2 regions of the Leptothrix toolikensis genome follow, and region 1 is predicted to be linked to the other one. Evidence: predicted binding sites of a transcription regulator. Region 1 holds the regulator's gene; the other holds the start of a gene.
The links. The regulator FNR, encoded in region 1, switches genes on or off when oxygen is low (the NO sensors DNR and NnrR bind a similar motif). The targets are predictions, from matches to a motif close to TTGATNNNNATCAA.
Positions count from the first base shown of each region.

Region 2: the regulator FNR is predicted to act here: its motif matches at 2,392-2,405, upstream of AC3VI7_RS03365 (universal stress protein).

Region 1 covers NZ_JBYSVC010000004.1:17,424-24,716, reverse strand. Annotated here, with positions in the region: gene AC3VI7_RS01335 (sulfite exporter TauE/SafE family protein) at 1-131, opposite strand, end outside; gene hemN (oxygen-independent coproporphyrinogen III oxidase) at 131-1,531, opposite strand; gene fnr (fumarate/nitrate reduction transcriptional regulator Fnr) at 1,744-2,484, shown strand; gene AC3VI7_RS01320 (nitrogen fixation protein FixH) at 2,539-2,820, opposite strand; gene ccoG (cytochrome c oxidase accessory protein CcoG) at 2,864-4,279, opposite strand; gene ccoP (cytochrome-c oxidase, cbb3-type subunit III) at 4,397-5,329, opposite strand; gene AC3VI7_RS01305 (cbb3-type cytochrome oxidase subunit 3) at 5,322-5,504, opposite strand; gene ccoO (cytochrome-c oxidase, cbb3-type subunit II) at 5,520-6,143, opposite strand; gene ccoN (cytochrome-c oxidase, cbb3-type subunit I) at 6,163-7,293, opposite strand, start outside.
Region 2 covers NZ_JBYSVC010000012.1:481-7,773, forward strand. Annotated here, with positions in the region: partial or broken gene smc (chromosome segregation protein SMC) at 1-2,381, opposite strand, end outside; gene AC3VI7_RS03365 (universal stress protein) at 2,492-3,472, shown strand; gene dapC (succinyldiaminopimelate transaminase) at 3,492-4,718, shown strand; gene dapD (2,3,4,5-tetrahydropyridine-2,6-dicarboxylate N-succinyltransferase) at 4,758-5,585, shown strand; gene AC3VI7_RS03380 (PilT/PilU family type 4a pilus ATPase) at 5,754-6,938, shown strand; gene dapE (succinyl-diaminopimelate desuccinylase) at 6,962-7,293, shown strand, end outside.

The DNA.
Region 1 (7,293 bases):
GAAAAACTATTATTGGCATTTGATCTACATTTTTTAGCTGTTTTCTCACAGAAAGCCCCACACATTGCAATGCAATGCGGTGAGGCTGTAAAACCAACTAAAGCTGCACTGATGTACAAACTAACAGTCATTACACGACCTTGGAAAATCTTTCGCGTACTCTATCAACTTGTAGGTATCTATCAAACACCATAGCTACATATCTAACAAAATACCAACCAAGGTTTGTTAATTGGAAGCCATCCTCATTGAGGATAAGTAATCCATCTTTGGCCAAAGTGTTGATTTCTTCTAATTCAGATTGGAAGTAGCTCTTGAAATCGATCAAGTGAGCTATCTGAATCGATTCAAAACTTAACCGGCCATGGCACATGATCGCCATAATCACAGATCGCCTCAGAACATCATCACGACTCAGATTAAATCCTCGTACGGTAGGCAAGGCATTTCTTGAAATAAACCCATAATATTCGTCTATATTTTTTGCATTTTGCGTATACGTAGAGCCTATCTTACTTATCGCAGAAACACCAAGGCCAATCAAATCACAGTCTGGCTGAGTACTGTACCCTTGAAAATTTCGATGCAAAAGACCTTGCCTCTTGGCAATAGCTAGCGGATCATCTGGAAGTGCAAAATGATCCATGCCAATATAACGATACCCTTTGGCTACAAATCCATCTAATGCAATTGACAACATGCCTAGGCGATCAGTACCTTTAGGCAAACTTTCTGTATGAATTCTTCTCTGAGGCTTAAATCGTTCTGGCAAATGCGCATAGCCATACATGGCAATACGATCTGGCCGTATTGAAGCCACCAAATCAATAGTGCGAGAAAAACTTTCAGGTGTTTGAAGTGGCAGGCCGTAAATTAAGTCAACATTGATTGATTGATACCCAATATCACGCGCGACCTTCATAAGCTCTTCAACCTGCTCAAAAGGCTGTACACGATGAACAGCTTTTTGAACATCTTGATCAAAGTCTTGAACGCCAAAACTTATTCTATTAAAACCTATTGCCTTAAGATTGATTAGCCGTTCTTTATTAACTGTTCTCGGATCAATTTCAATAGAGAACTCACCACCTTTTTCTAAATCAAATTTGGACCTTAGCATATCGAATATATGCGATATTTCAGAATCCGTAAGAAAGGTTGGCGTACCGCCACCAAAATGAATTTGACTAACGATTTCTCTTTGCCCGATGTGACCAGTGACAAGTGCCAATTCTTTTTCTAAAGCAACGAGATATTCTTTGCTTTTAGACCGATCTTTCGTGACAATTTTATTGCATGCACAGTAGTAGCAGACAGACTCGCAAAACGGTATATGAATATAAATAGACAGTGGCATAGCCACCGAGCCAGCGCTTAGGCGACGCTGCCTCAGTGCCAAAGCATGGAACTCATCTGTAGCGACCTCCCCAAAGCGATCAGCTGTTGGGTAAGAGGTGTAGCGAGGCCCAGGGATATCCATCTTCCGAAGAAGTTCCTCACTGAAATGGGGAGCTTCTTCATGCCCAGTCATAGGGGCATCATGGCTGCCAGAAAGGCAATCAGCGTTCAAAGGTGCGTTCATCCTGTGACTTTGCCTTGCAATAGCTTACTGACTTTGACTTAGCTCAATCTTTGACTTGTGACCATTATGGATCAGTCAGCCAACGTGAGGATGCGACTGACGCAACGCCCGCATGACTTTGGTTGATGTCGCCATGCACTGGACGGATAATCCGCCACATCATGCAAGAAGCCACTCCACCCTCTTCCCGAATCGACCCCTTGAAGGTCGCGTGCTCAGCCTGTAATTTAAGAGAGCTGTGTCTGCCTGTCGGCATGTCTGAGCAAGAGCTAGCGACCTTGGATAGCCTGGTCAGTAACCGACGGGTTGTGCGTCGTGGTGAGGTGCTCTTTCACGCTGGAGACTCGTTCTCAGCGCTCTATGCCGTTCGAACTGGCTTTTTCAAAACCATCGTCTCAGCGATTGATGGACGCGAGCAAGTCACGGGTTTTCAAATGGCTGGAGAATTGATTGGCCTCGATGGCATCAGCACAGACCGCCATTCTTGCGATGCGGTTGCACTGGAAGATGCCCAAGTCTGCATGATCCCTTACGCCCAACTTGAGACATTATCTAGAGAATTTACGCTGTTACAGCATCAGTTTCACAAAATCATGAGTCGTGAAATTGTCCGTGACCATGGTGTCATGTTGCTCCTAGGTAGCATGCGAGCCGAGGAGCGCTTAGCCGCTTTTCTGCTTAATTTGACACAGCGACTGCAAGCACGAGGTTTTTCTCCTTCAGCATTGGTCTTACGTATGACAAGAGAAGAAATTGGCAGCTATCTAGGACTCAAGCTAGAAACGGTCAGCCGTACTTTCTCAAAATTCCAAGATGATCAAATTTTGGAAGTCAAGCAAAGAGACATAAGAATACTCAACCAAGAGGCTTTACAACAAGTCGTTAATAGCGCTCAGTGTTGATTTTACACATAGAAAAAAGGCACCTATTTAGGTGCCTTTTTTATGCCTTGATGGCTACTTCATGCCGCCTGTCGCAGAATGATTTCTTCCTTCAATAGCAGGCCGATAAGATGGATTGTTCTTTTTCGAAGGATCAACTTGTAGATCTTCTGGTCCCGTAACCAAAACCGGATCTTGCCCTCGAATTGCAACCACGGCTGTAGTTAGTGCCGCGACGACGACAATCAGCGGACCAGCGATGACCAACCACATCATCTTCACCTGCCACCAAGGCACAGGTTGATGATTAACCTGTGGCCCACTTATATTCGAAGCTTTGGTTGTTTGATGATTCATTTTGTCCTCATTAAAAATACCAAGTGGTCAATGATCATTAGGATCAACGGGGGATCATAAATGTTGACTTCTCATGAACGATAACATCCTCGCCCATCCCAGCACTGCTGACGCGATGAACATCAAACTGGACTGGCTTGACACCTGAACCTTCTCGTTTTGCCGCGTCAAAAGGCAGTTCAATCGTCACTGTGAGCCACTCAGCTTCAGTGGGCGCAACCTTGATCAAATCATCGGGGACGACCTTGTAGCCTTGCAGGCCAGAGACCGCAATGCGATAGGTCTGCTTTTCCTCGGTGGCATTCATGATCTGAAGGCGATAGACGTTCTCAATACCGCCATCACCGTTGATTCTGGCCAATGTCGTGCGATCCCGAACAACATCCACCTTGAACGGCTCACGCGTCCAGACAGCGTAACCCAGTGCCATCACAATAACGACCAAGATAACGCTATAGATCAAGACGCGAGGTCTAAAAATCCGCATCAGCGATTGCTTATCGGTCAGATGCTGTTCCATGCCATGTTGAGTGGCATAACGCACCAAACCTTGTGCATAGCCCATCTTGTCCATCACACCATTGCAGACATCAATACAAGCGGCGCAACCGATGCACTCATACTGCTGACCCTCACGAATATCGATACCCGTGGGACAAACATGCACACACAAACCGCAATCAATGCAATCACCCAAACCAGCTGCTTTGGGATCAACTTTCTTACCCCGTGAACCACGAGGATCACCTCGTTGCGTGTCATACGTGATGATCAAAGTATCATGATCAAACATAGCCCCTTGGAATCGTGCATATGGGCAAAGATACTTGCAGATTTGTTCTCGCATGGAGCCAGCAAATCCATACGTTGCCGCGCCATAGAAGAAGATCCAAAACCATTCCCAAGCGCCAAAATCAAAGCTAGTTGCCTCAATCAGCAAATCACGAATGGGCGTAAAATAAGCCACAAAGGTAAATCCTGTCCATAAAGAAAGAATAATCCAAGCCGCTTGCTTACCTGTCTTTCGAATAATTTTATTATTATTCCAAGGGCCAGAATCTAGCTTGATACGCGCATTGCGATCACCTTCGAATCTATTTTCGATCCACATGAATATCTCAGTATATACGGTTTGCGGGCACGTATAACCACACCACAAACGACCAGCAACCGCCGTAAATAGAAACAGAGCATAAGCAGAAATCATTAAAACCACAGTAAGAAATATAAAGTCCTGCGGGTACAAAACAAGATCAAATATGTAAAACCGGCGAGATTCAAGATTATATAAAACGGCAGGTCGATTATTCCATATCAACCATGGCATGCCATAAAAGACAATTTGAGTCGCCCACACCATGAGCCAGCGAATTTTGGAGAAATAGCCGCTAACCTCTTTGGCATAGATCTTCTTATGAGGAGCATAAAGGGTGTTTGTGGGTCGCTCTGAGGTTGTCATGATGATATATAAGCAAACGTTGATTTAATCAAGCTAGAAAAGGAGGGAGTTGCCCCCCTCCTTTGATTGATGGAACAACGTTTAGTTCCATCAATCACTGTCAATCACATCACAGTGTTAGGACTTTGTTGAGGTCCCAGCCACTTGCTTGTGCGACAGGCTCCAGATGTAAGCCGCCAAGACACGGATCTGATCCTTGGAGAACTTGTAGCTCCAAGAAGGCATCACGTTGGTCTTGCCATTGTTGATGCGCTCAATGATCGCAGCTTCACCAAAGCCGTGCAACCAGATCTTATCGGTCAGGTTGGGCGCGCCCATGGCTTGGGTTCCCTTCGCATCAGCGCCGTGACAGCCTGTACAACCGGCACCCTCGAACTTGGGTTTACCCCGCTGTGCAGCCGCTGCATCGTGCGGACTACCCGAGAAGCTGAGCACGTAGTTGGCCAAGTCTTTGATCTCTTCAGGCGTACCCACCGCAGCACCCATCGGCGGCATCATCCCTACGCGACCATTGGTAAGGGTTTCGATGATGGTGTCATGCGAACCACCATAGAGCCAGTCATCGTCAGTCAAGTTAGGAAAGCCCTTGCTACCCTTCGCATCCGAGCCGTGACACACGGCACAGTTGTTCAGGAAGATACGCTGACCGATGCCCATCGCTTGCTGGTCTTTAGCCATGTCTTCAGCCGACATGGGTGCAAAACGCGCATAGATCTTGGCTTCTTCTTCCTTAGCCTTCTTCTGCTCGGCCTCTAATTGACCCTTGCTGGACCAACCCAACAGCCCTTGATAGGTGCCAACACCGGGGTAGAGCGTCCAATACAAAATCCCGAAAATGATCGTGATGATGTAAAGGCCAACCCACCAACGCGGCAGCGGGTTATTGAACTCCCGCAACGTCTCGTCCCAAACGTGGCCAGTCGTACCATCGTCAGCCGTATTCGGCTTCATTTGGAAATTCAAATACAGCAAGCCAGCGCAGTAAACGATTGCCCATATCGCGATCGCTGCTACGTAAATTGCCCATCCTGTGGAGATGAAATCACTCATTAGAGCCTCCAACTTTCTTGCGTTGCCCCGAACTCAACTCTTCACCATCGAAAGGAAGCTTGCCTGCTTCCTCAAGATCGTGTCGATTTGAGCGCGAGTAAGCCCACACGACAATACCCACGAATGCCGTGAAGGTTGCCACTGTGAATATGCTTCGAACCGTATTGATATCCATCGAAGCACTCCTTGATTACTTCCGCGCCGTACCCAGAATTTGCAGGTACGCGATGACAGCTTCCATTTCGGTCTTGTCCTTGACTTCATCGCCAGCCTTGGCGATTTCATCATCGGTATAGGGCACGCCAACCTTGCGAAGTGCAGTCATCTTCGGTGCCAAATCTGCCGGGTCAAGCACAGCCTTTTCCAACCAAGGATAGGCCGGCATCACCGATTCAGGCACCACATTGCGTGGATTCATCAGGTGGATGTAATGCCAGTCATCGCTATACCGACCGCCCACACGGTGCAAGTCCGGACCTGTGCGCTTGGAGCCCCACTGGAACGGATGGTCATAGACGAACTCACCAGCCAGCGACGGCGGGCCGTAACGCAGCACTTCCGCACGGAAGGGACGAATCATCTGCGAGTGGCAGTTGAAGCAACCCTCGCGGATGTATACGTCACGACCAGCAAGTTGCAAGGCGGTATAGGGCTTGACACCCTCGATCGGCGTTGTGGTTGAGTGCTGGAAGAACAGCGGAACAATTTCCACCAAACCACCAAACGAAATCGTGATCAACGTCAGAACGATCAGCAGGAAATTGCTGGTTTCGATCCGTTCGTAACCTTTGGGAGAACTGTTGTGATCAGCCATTTTTATTGCTCCATTCACTTCAGGCGTGGGCGGCGACAGCCGGAATACGCACAGGCTCAGCCTTGCCATTGCGGATCGTCATCACAACGTTCCAGCCCATGATGCACATACCAACGACGTACATCAAACCACCCACCAAACGCAAGGCGTGGAACGGCACAGTGGCTTTCACGCTTTCAACAAAGCTGTAAACCAATGTCCCATCAGGATTGATAGCACGCCACATCAGGCCCTGCATCACACCAGAAATCCACAGTGCAGAGATGTACACCACCACACCAATGGTTGCGATCCAGAAATGCATTTCGATGGCACGGACGCTGTACATCTCGGTGCGACCAAACATGCGCGGGATCAGGTAATACAGCGAGCCGATCGAGATCATGCCCACCCAACCCAAAGCACCCGAATGCACGTGACCCACGGTCCAGTCGGTGAAGTGCGACAGCGCGTTCACGGTCTTGATGGCCATCATCGGGCCTTCAAACGTGGACATACCGTAGAACGACATCGCCACAATCATGAACTTCAGGATCGGGTCGTCGCGCAGCTTGTGCCAAGCACCGGACAACGTCATGATCCCGTTGATCATGCCGCCCCAAGAGGGAGCCAACAGAATCAGCGACAGAACCATACCCAGCGACTGGGTCCAGTCAGGCAGAGCCGTGTAGTGCAGGTGATGCGAACCAGCCCACATGTACGTGAAAATCAATGCCCAGTAATGGACGATCGACAGGCGATACGAGTACACCGGACGCTGAGCTTGCTTGGGGATGTAGTAATACACCATACCCAAGAAAGCAGCCGTCAAGAAGAAACCCACCGCATTGTGGCCATACCACCATTGCACCATGGCGTCTTGCACACCGGCATACACCGAGTAGCTCTTCGTCAGGCTGACAGGAATCGCAGCGCTGTTGAAGGTATGCAGCAAAGCCACAGCCAAAATGAACGCAGCGAAGAACCAGTTGGCCACATAAATGTGACGCACCTTACGTGTACCAATGGTGCCAAAGAACACCACAGCGTAAGAGATCCAAACCACTTCGATCAGCAAGTCAATCGGCCATTCCAGCTCGGCATATTCCTTGCCTTGCGAAATGCCCAATGGCAGAGTGATCACGGCCAAAATCAGCGCAAGGTTCCACCC
Region 2 (7,293 bases), on a different contig from region 1:
CGGTGCTGCAAGGCGGCGTCGAGCGTGCCTTCTTGGGCTTGCGCATCCATCAGCGCTTCGGCCAAGCCGTCAAGCTGTGCTTGGGCATCTCGGCGGCGTTGGCCCAGCAGCTCAAAACGCTGCGTCAAGGCCACCAATTCACCGTCAAGCTGATGACGACGACGGGTCGATTGCTCCAAGCGCTGTGACAGTCGCGTCACATCGATCTGCAAGGCGTGCGCCTGACTCTGCGCCGCGACCGCTTCGCGCCGTGCTTGGGCCAGCTGCTGGCTGGCTTGCTGCATGGCTTCTTCGGTACGGACCAGTCGATGGCGTGCCTCGTCGCTGATCAAGGTTTGAGCTTGGAGCTCCAGCTCAAGGTGATGGATATCTTGGGCACGTTGCAGCAAGCCGCTTTGCTCAGAGTCCGGCGCAAAAAAGCGCACCGTGCGCTGGCCCACGCAGTGCCCCGCTGGCGTCACGATTTGCTCGCCCGGACCCAATTGCCCGCGCCACGCCAAAGCTTGTTCCAGCGTTTTGGCCGTGAACCAGCCACTCAACCAGTCGTCCAGCAGCGCATCTATCGCCTCATCGCTGCTGCTGCGGACTTGATCGCGCAGCCGCTCCCAGCCCGGATGCAGCGCCGCCAACGGCGCGCTGGGACTCACGCCATTCAAGGCCGGGCCATGCAGGGCCAAGCGGGCGGGGGGAGCATCTTGATCAAGGTGAGCCAAAGGCTCCAGTGCGTCCACTTCAAGCGCATGCAGCCGGTCGTGCAGCACGGCTTCAAGCGCTTGTTCCCAACCCGCCACCACGTTCAAGCGTTGCCACAGCCCCGCCCGGTTCTGCCAACCCCGGCGCTGCAACCACGGCTGCAAACGGCCACTGCGCTGCACATTCTCCTGCAAAGCGCGCAAAGCGCTCAACTTGGCCCCAAGCTCGGCGTGCCGGCGGCTCTCTTGCAGGCTGAGTTGCTGTTGCTGCTGATGGGTTTGGGTGCTGGTATGGGTGGCCTCGGTCGCTTGCTCCACCCGCGCTTGGGCCTCGGCCAACAACGCTTCGGCCCCGGCCAAAGCGATCTGGCTTTCTTCCAAGCGCTCCAGCTCGGCGTCGTCGTGCTGCTGGCGCTCAGCTTGGACCCGGTCGTGCTGGAGTTGCAGATCCTGTTCCCGCTCCACCAAGCTGCGCTGCTCGGCGGCCAAGACTTGGCGTTGCTGCTGCAAGCTGTTGAGTTGAGCGCGCTGGGCATCACGCACCGCTTGCGCCGTCATCAGCCGCGCCTCTTGATCGGGCAAGTCAAGGTGCTGCTGCTCGATCTGTGCGTCGAGCACGGCCACCTCTTCCTCGGCCTGCGCCAGTTGGATCTGCAAAGCATCGAGATCCAGCCGTGCCGCTTGGGCTTTGTCCTGCCACTGCTGATCAAGGCGCGCCAACTCGGCCAAGCGCTGCGTGATGCGTTCATGGCTGGTTTGGGCAAAACGCACCCGCTCTTCTAGGCGGCTCACCTGCAACGAAACTTCGGCCAGATGGCGCTGGGCCTGCATCAAGGTATCGCTGGAGGCGTAATGGGCTTGGCGCGTCTCGTCCAACTGCGCCTCGGTGTGGCGCAAAGACGCCATGCGCTCCTCAAGGGCCGTGGCGGCATCGTTCAGGGCCTGACCAACCCGCTCGGCCTCTTTGGCCGCTTCGCGGTGTTTGAGGAACCAAAGCTGATGCAACTTGAGCGTGCCGCTGTCTTGCAAGGTCTTGAAACGTGTGGCGACCTCGGCTTGGCGCTCCAACTTCTCTAGCGAGAGCCCCAACTCACGCAAGATATCCTCGACCCGGGTCAGGTTGTCGCGGGTATCGCGCAGGCGCAGCTCGGTTTCGCGGCGACGCTCTTTGTACTTCGACACCCCAGCGGCTTCTTCCAAAAACAAGCGCAACTCTTCGGGGCGCGATTCGATGATGCGATTGATGGTGCCTTGGCCAATGATGGCGTACGCCCGAGGCCCCAAGCCCGTGCCCAAAAACACGTCATGCACATCGCGCCGACGCACCGCTTGGTTGTTGATGTAGTAGGTCGAGGTGCCGTCGCGGGTGAGCGTGCGCCGCACCGCGATCTCGGCAAAGGCATTCCACTGCCCGCCGGCGCGCGCCAAGGTGTTGTCGAACACCAACTCCACACTCGCCCGACTGGCCGGTTTGCGCTGGGCCGAACCATTGAAGATCACATCCTGCATCGACTCGCCGCGTAGCTCGGAGGCTTTGGATTCGCCCAAAACCCAACGCACCGCATCAATGATGTTGGACTTACCACAGCCATTGGGCCCCACCACCCCCACCCGTTGACCGGGTAGTTGGAACTGCGTTGGTTCGGCAAAAGACTTGAAACCCGATAGTTTTAGAGAGGTCAGTCGCATGCGTAAGTCATTGATATAAAAGAAAAAACCCGCCTTGACGCGGGCTTTTTAGGGGGTACACATGATACCATTGCACACATCTAAACGTGTGGCCTGCGCCCTACTTTGCCATGTATCGTCATCTGCTCGTTCCGCTGGACAGCACCGAGCTATCGGCCTTCAACACCGGCGAGGCCATTCGCTTGGCAGCGGCGTTGTACGCCAAGATCACGTTCCTGCATGCAGTGGCCACAGACACTCTGCATGCGCCCGAAAGCTCAGTCCACAACGCGGGCACCGCCATCCTGAGCAAAGCAAGCACCGCTGCCGCAGGGGTGGGCGTGCCATGTACGGTGGAACTGGTCGCCAGCGACCACCCCGCCGAAGCGATTTTGGCTGCTGCGCAGAAACACCACTGCGACTTGATCATGATGGCCTCGCATGGCCCAAGCGGCGTGCTCTCGGGCTCCAACACCGCCCAAGTGCTGCGCCAAGCCAAGATCGCGCTGCTGATCACCCGGGTCGAGGCCAATGATCCGCGTGCCGCCACCAGCAAGGTGCTGGCGATCATCCAAGACGAGCATCGGGCCATCAGCACCGTGCTCCGAGCCGCCCAAAAGCAAGTCAACTCCGGCGCAGCGAACCTGAATTTGGTCGCTTTGGCACGCATGGTGCATTACTTGCGCGACTTCCCGAGTCAATGGCATCACCGCCGTGAAGAAGAAGCCTTGCATCAGATCTTGCGACAACGCTCGCCTGAGCATCATGCTTTGCTGGATCGTCTTGAGCTGGAGCACAAACGTGAGCATGACTTGGTGCGCAGCGTGTCAGCAGCGGTTGATGCCTGCGTAAGCTCCGGCCGGATCGACGATTTGCTGCTGCACACGCTGCAACTCCACCTTGAGATTTTTTCGCGGGCCATGGCCGCTCATATCCAAGTCGAAGAAAACACCTTGCTGCCCATCGCTCGGGATGTCCTTACCCCCCAAGAGTGGCTCCACGCCGAACACTTGTTTGAGGGCTCTTTCGACACCACAGCACGCCTATCCGACCACAGTGATCCGGCTTTTCGGGGGCTCTTCGCTGAAATCAGCCGCGATATCAAGCTTTGAATCCGTATCATCCGCGCCCATGAATCCCTTGCTCTCGCGCTTGCAGCCCTACCCGTTCGAACGGTGGCGCACCCTCATCCAAGACATTCGACCCAATCCGGCGTTCTCTGCCATCAGTCTGGGCATTGGCGAGCCCAGGCACGCCACCCCAGCGCTGATCAAAGAGCGGCTCTGTGCCTCGCTGGACGGTTTGGCCAGCTACCCCGCCACAGCGGGCGACTTGAGCCTGCGCCGCGCCTGCACCGACTGGCTGCAACGCCGCTACAGCGTCAGCCTCGACCCGGCCACTCAAGTGCTGCCCGTCAACGGCTCGCGCGAAGCACTCTTCAGTCTGGCCCAAACGGTGATCGACCCCCGTCAGCACCAAGATGTGGACGGCCCGGTGGTGCTGTGCCCGAACCCGTTCTATCAAATCTACGAAGGTGCTGCCCTGTTGGCCGGAGCCACGCCGGTGTTTGCCAACAGCGACCCCAAGCGCAATTTCGCCGCCGATGGGTCGCAGATCGACGCGGCCACGTGGGCGCGCACCCAATTGCTCTTTGTGTGCTCACCCGGCAACCCCACTGGGGCAGTGATGCCCTTGGACGAATGGGCCCGGCTGTTTGAGTTAAGCGACCGCTACGGCTTTGTCATCGCCTCTGACGAGTGCTACTCAGAGATCTATTTCCGCGAAGGCCCGGACGCGGCTCCACTGGGTGGCCTAGAAGCCGCGCTCAAACTCGGGCGCACTGATTTCAAGCGTTTGGTGCTCTTGACCAGCTTATCCAAGCGTTCGAACGTACCAGGCCTGCGCTCGGGCTTCGTGGCGGGTGACGCCGAGATCATGAAAGCCTTCTTGCTCTATCGCACCTACCACGGCAGCGCCATGAGCCCAACCGTGCAGCAAGCCAGCATCGCCGCGTGGAACGATGAAGCCCACGTTGTCGAAAACCGGGCGCTGTATCGGCAGAAATTCGCTCAAGTCACGCCGATCTTGGCCGAAGTCATGTCGGTTGCGCTCCCGGATGCTGGCTTCTACCTCTGGGCCGAAGTGCCCAAGCACATCTGTGGCGGATCGGACACCGCTTTCGCCAGCGCCTTGCTGGCTCAATACAATGTGACCGTGCTCCCCGGCAGCTATTTGGCGCGTGAGGCCCATGGGCTCAACCCCGGTGCCGGACGGGTGCGCATGGCCTTGGTGGCCAGCGTCGATGAATGCTTGGAGGCGGCGCAACGCATCCGCACCTTTATCCATGCGCAAAACTGATTCTTAAAACACCTTTCTTTTTGACGAGACAACCCATCCATGTCCACCAACCAACTACAACAAGTCATCGACGCTGCGTGGGACGACCGCGCCAACCTCTCCATCGCTTCAGCCCCGGCCGAAGTGCGCGACGCCGTCAATCACGTCATCAGCGAACTCGATGCGGGTCGAATCCGGGTGGCTGAGCGCCAAAGCGTGGGTCAGTGGCAGGTGAACCAGTGGATCAAGAAGGCCGTGCTGCTGAGCTTTCGCCTCAACGACAACGTGGTCCAAGGTGGTGGTGATCTGAACTTCTTCGACAAAGTGCCCACCAAGTTCGCCGGCATGAGCGAAGCTGAACTGCGCGCCACCGGCGTGCGCGTGGTCCCCCCCGCCGTGGCGCGGCGCGGCAGCTTCATCGCCAAGGGTGCGATCCTGATGCCGAGCTACGTCAACATTGGTGCCTACGTCGATGAAGGCACGATGGTCGATACATGGGCCGCTGTGGGCAGCTGCGCGCAGATTGGCAAGAACGTGCATCTTTCCGGCGGTGTTGGCATCGGTGGCGTGTTGGAGCCGATGCAGGCCAACCCGACCATCATCGAAGACAACTGCTTCATCGGTGCGCGCTCCGAAGTGGTCGAAGGCGTGATCGTCGAAGAAAACTCGGTGTTGTCGATGGGCGTCTATATCGGCCAAAGCACCAAGATTTATGACCGCGCCACCGGCACAGTCACCTACGGTCGTATCCCCGCCGGCTCGGTGGTCGTCAGTGGCAACATGCCTTCCAGCGATGGCAAGTACAGCCTTTACTGCGCCGTGATCGTCAAAAAGGTCGATGCCCAAACCCGGGCCAAGACCAGCATCAACGATTTGCTGCGCGACTAAGTCCCAAGTCCCCAGTCTCCGCCACCACCTCTACCCATGAGCTCTTCTGACCCCTCTGGATTGCCGATGAACAAGGACAAACGCAGCCCCGCTGCCGGCAACACCGGCCATACCGGCAATCCAAGCCCGGGGGGACAGCCGCCCAATGCCAACCTCAACAAGGGCAGCATGGAGCGCGTGCTCAAGCTGATGGCTGAGCGCAAAGGCTCGGATGTGATCTTGTCGGCCAACGTGCCGATCTTGATCAAAGTCAACGGCCAGATGGTGCCGTTGACGCACGAGCGGCTGTCGCCATCCCAACCGCGCCAGCTTTTGGCTGAGTTGCTCACCCCGCAACAGCTCGAAGAGCTGGATGACACCCATGAGCTCAATGTCGGCCTGCCGATGCCAGGCTTGGGGTTGTTCCGACTCTCTGCCTTCAAGCAACGGGGCTCAATTGCGGCGGTCTTTCGCTGGATCCCCCCCGAAATTCCCCCGCTGGAGAGCCTGCGGCTGCCCGAGTCACTGGGCAATTTGGCCTTGGAAGCGCGTGGTCTGATTCTGCTGGTGGGGGCCACCGGCAACGGCAAGAGCACCACTTTGGCGGCGATGATCAACCATCGCAACCACAACACCACCAGCCACATCCTGACCATTGAGGATCCGATCGAGTTCATGTTCACCAACAGCAAGTCGGTGATCAATCAACGCGAAGTCGGACGCGACGTGGATTCGCTCCAAATCGGTCTGCGCAACGCCATGCGCCAAGCGCCGGACTGCATCATGATCGGCGAGATTCGGGACCGCGAAACCATGACCGCTGCGCTGTCCTATGCCTTGTCCGGTCACTTGGTGATGGCCACCTTGCATGGCAACAACAGCTACCACGCGCTGGGCCGTATCCTGAGCTTCTATACCCCCGAGTCGCGCCCGGCCATGCTGGCTGACTTGTCCGCCGGGCTCAAAGCGGTGGTTTCGCAGCGACTCATGCGCTCGTTTTTTGGCACCCGCATTCCCACCGTGGAAGTGCTGCTCAACACCAAACTGGTGTCAGAGTTGATCGAACAAGGCAATTTCCCCGGGGTCAAAGAGGCGATGGAACGCTCCATCGCTGAGGGCTCCCAAACGTTCGAGCAAGACATCGCCCGACTCATCACCCAAGGGGTGGTGAATCGCGAGGAAGGTCTGCACCACGCTGATTCACCCACCAATTTGCTCTGGCGCTTGCAAAACGACAACGCCCAGAGCAAACGTGCCCCGGTCAAAGAAGAGGAAGCCGAGATCGGCCCCTCCTTCACCGAAATCACCTTGGATGTGGTGGCCCCCGATCAACCCCCCCCCCTGCGTCGCCCGCCCACGTTCCCTCCGCGCTGAGACTGACCTTTTACCCTTTACCCGTGCCCATATCTGCCGATGCCACCCTGAGCTTGCTCGAAGAGCTCATCGCCCGCCCCTCCATCACCCCCAAGGATGCTGGCTGCTTGCCCCTGATTGCCGAGCGTCTGAACGCCTTGGGCTTCACATGCCACACCCTGTCGTGGGGTCCGGGTCCAGAAGAGGCCCAAGTCGATAACCTGTGGGCGGTGCGTGAGGGTGCGCAGCCTGGGCCCACCTTGGTCTTTGCGGGCCACACCGATGTCGTGCCCACCGGCCCCTTGGCCCAGTGGCTCAGTGACCCCTTCGTGCCCACCTACCGCGACGGTCAGCTCTTTGGCCGGGGCGCAGCGGA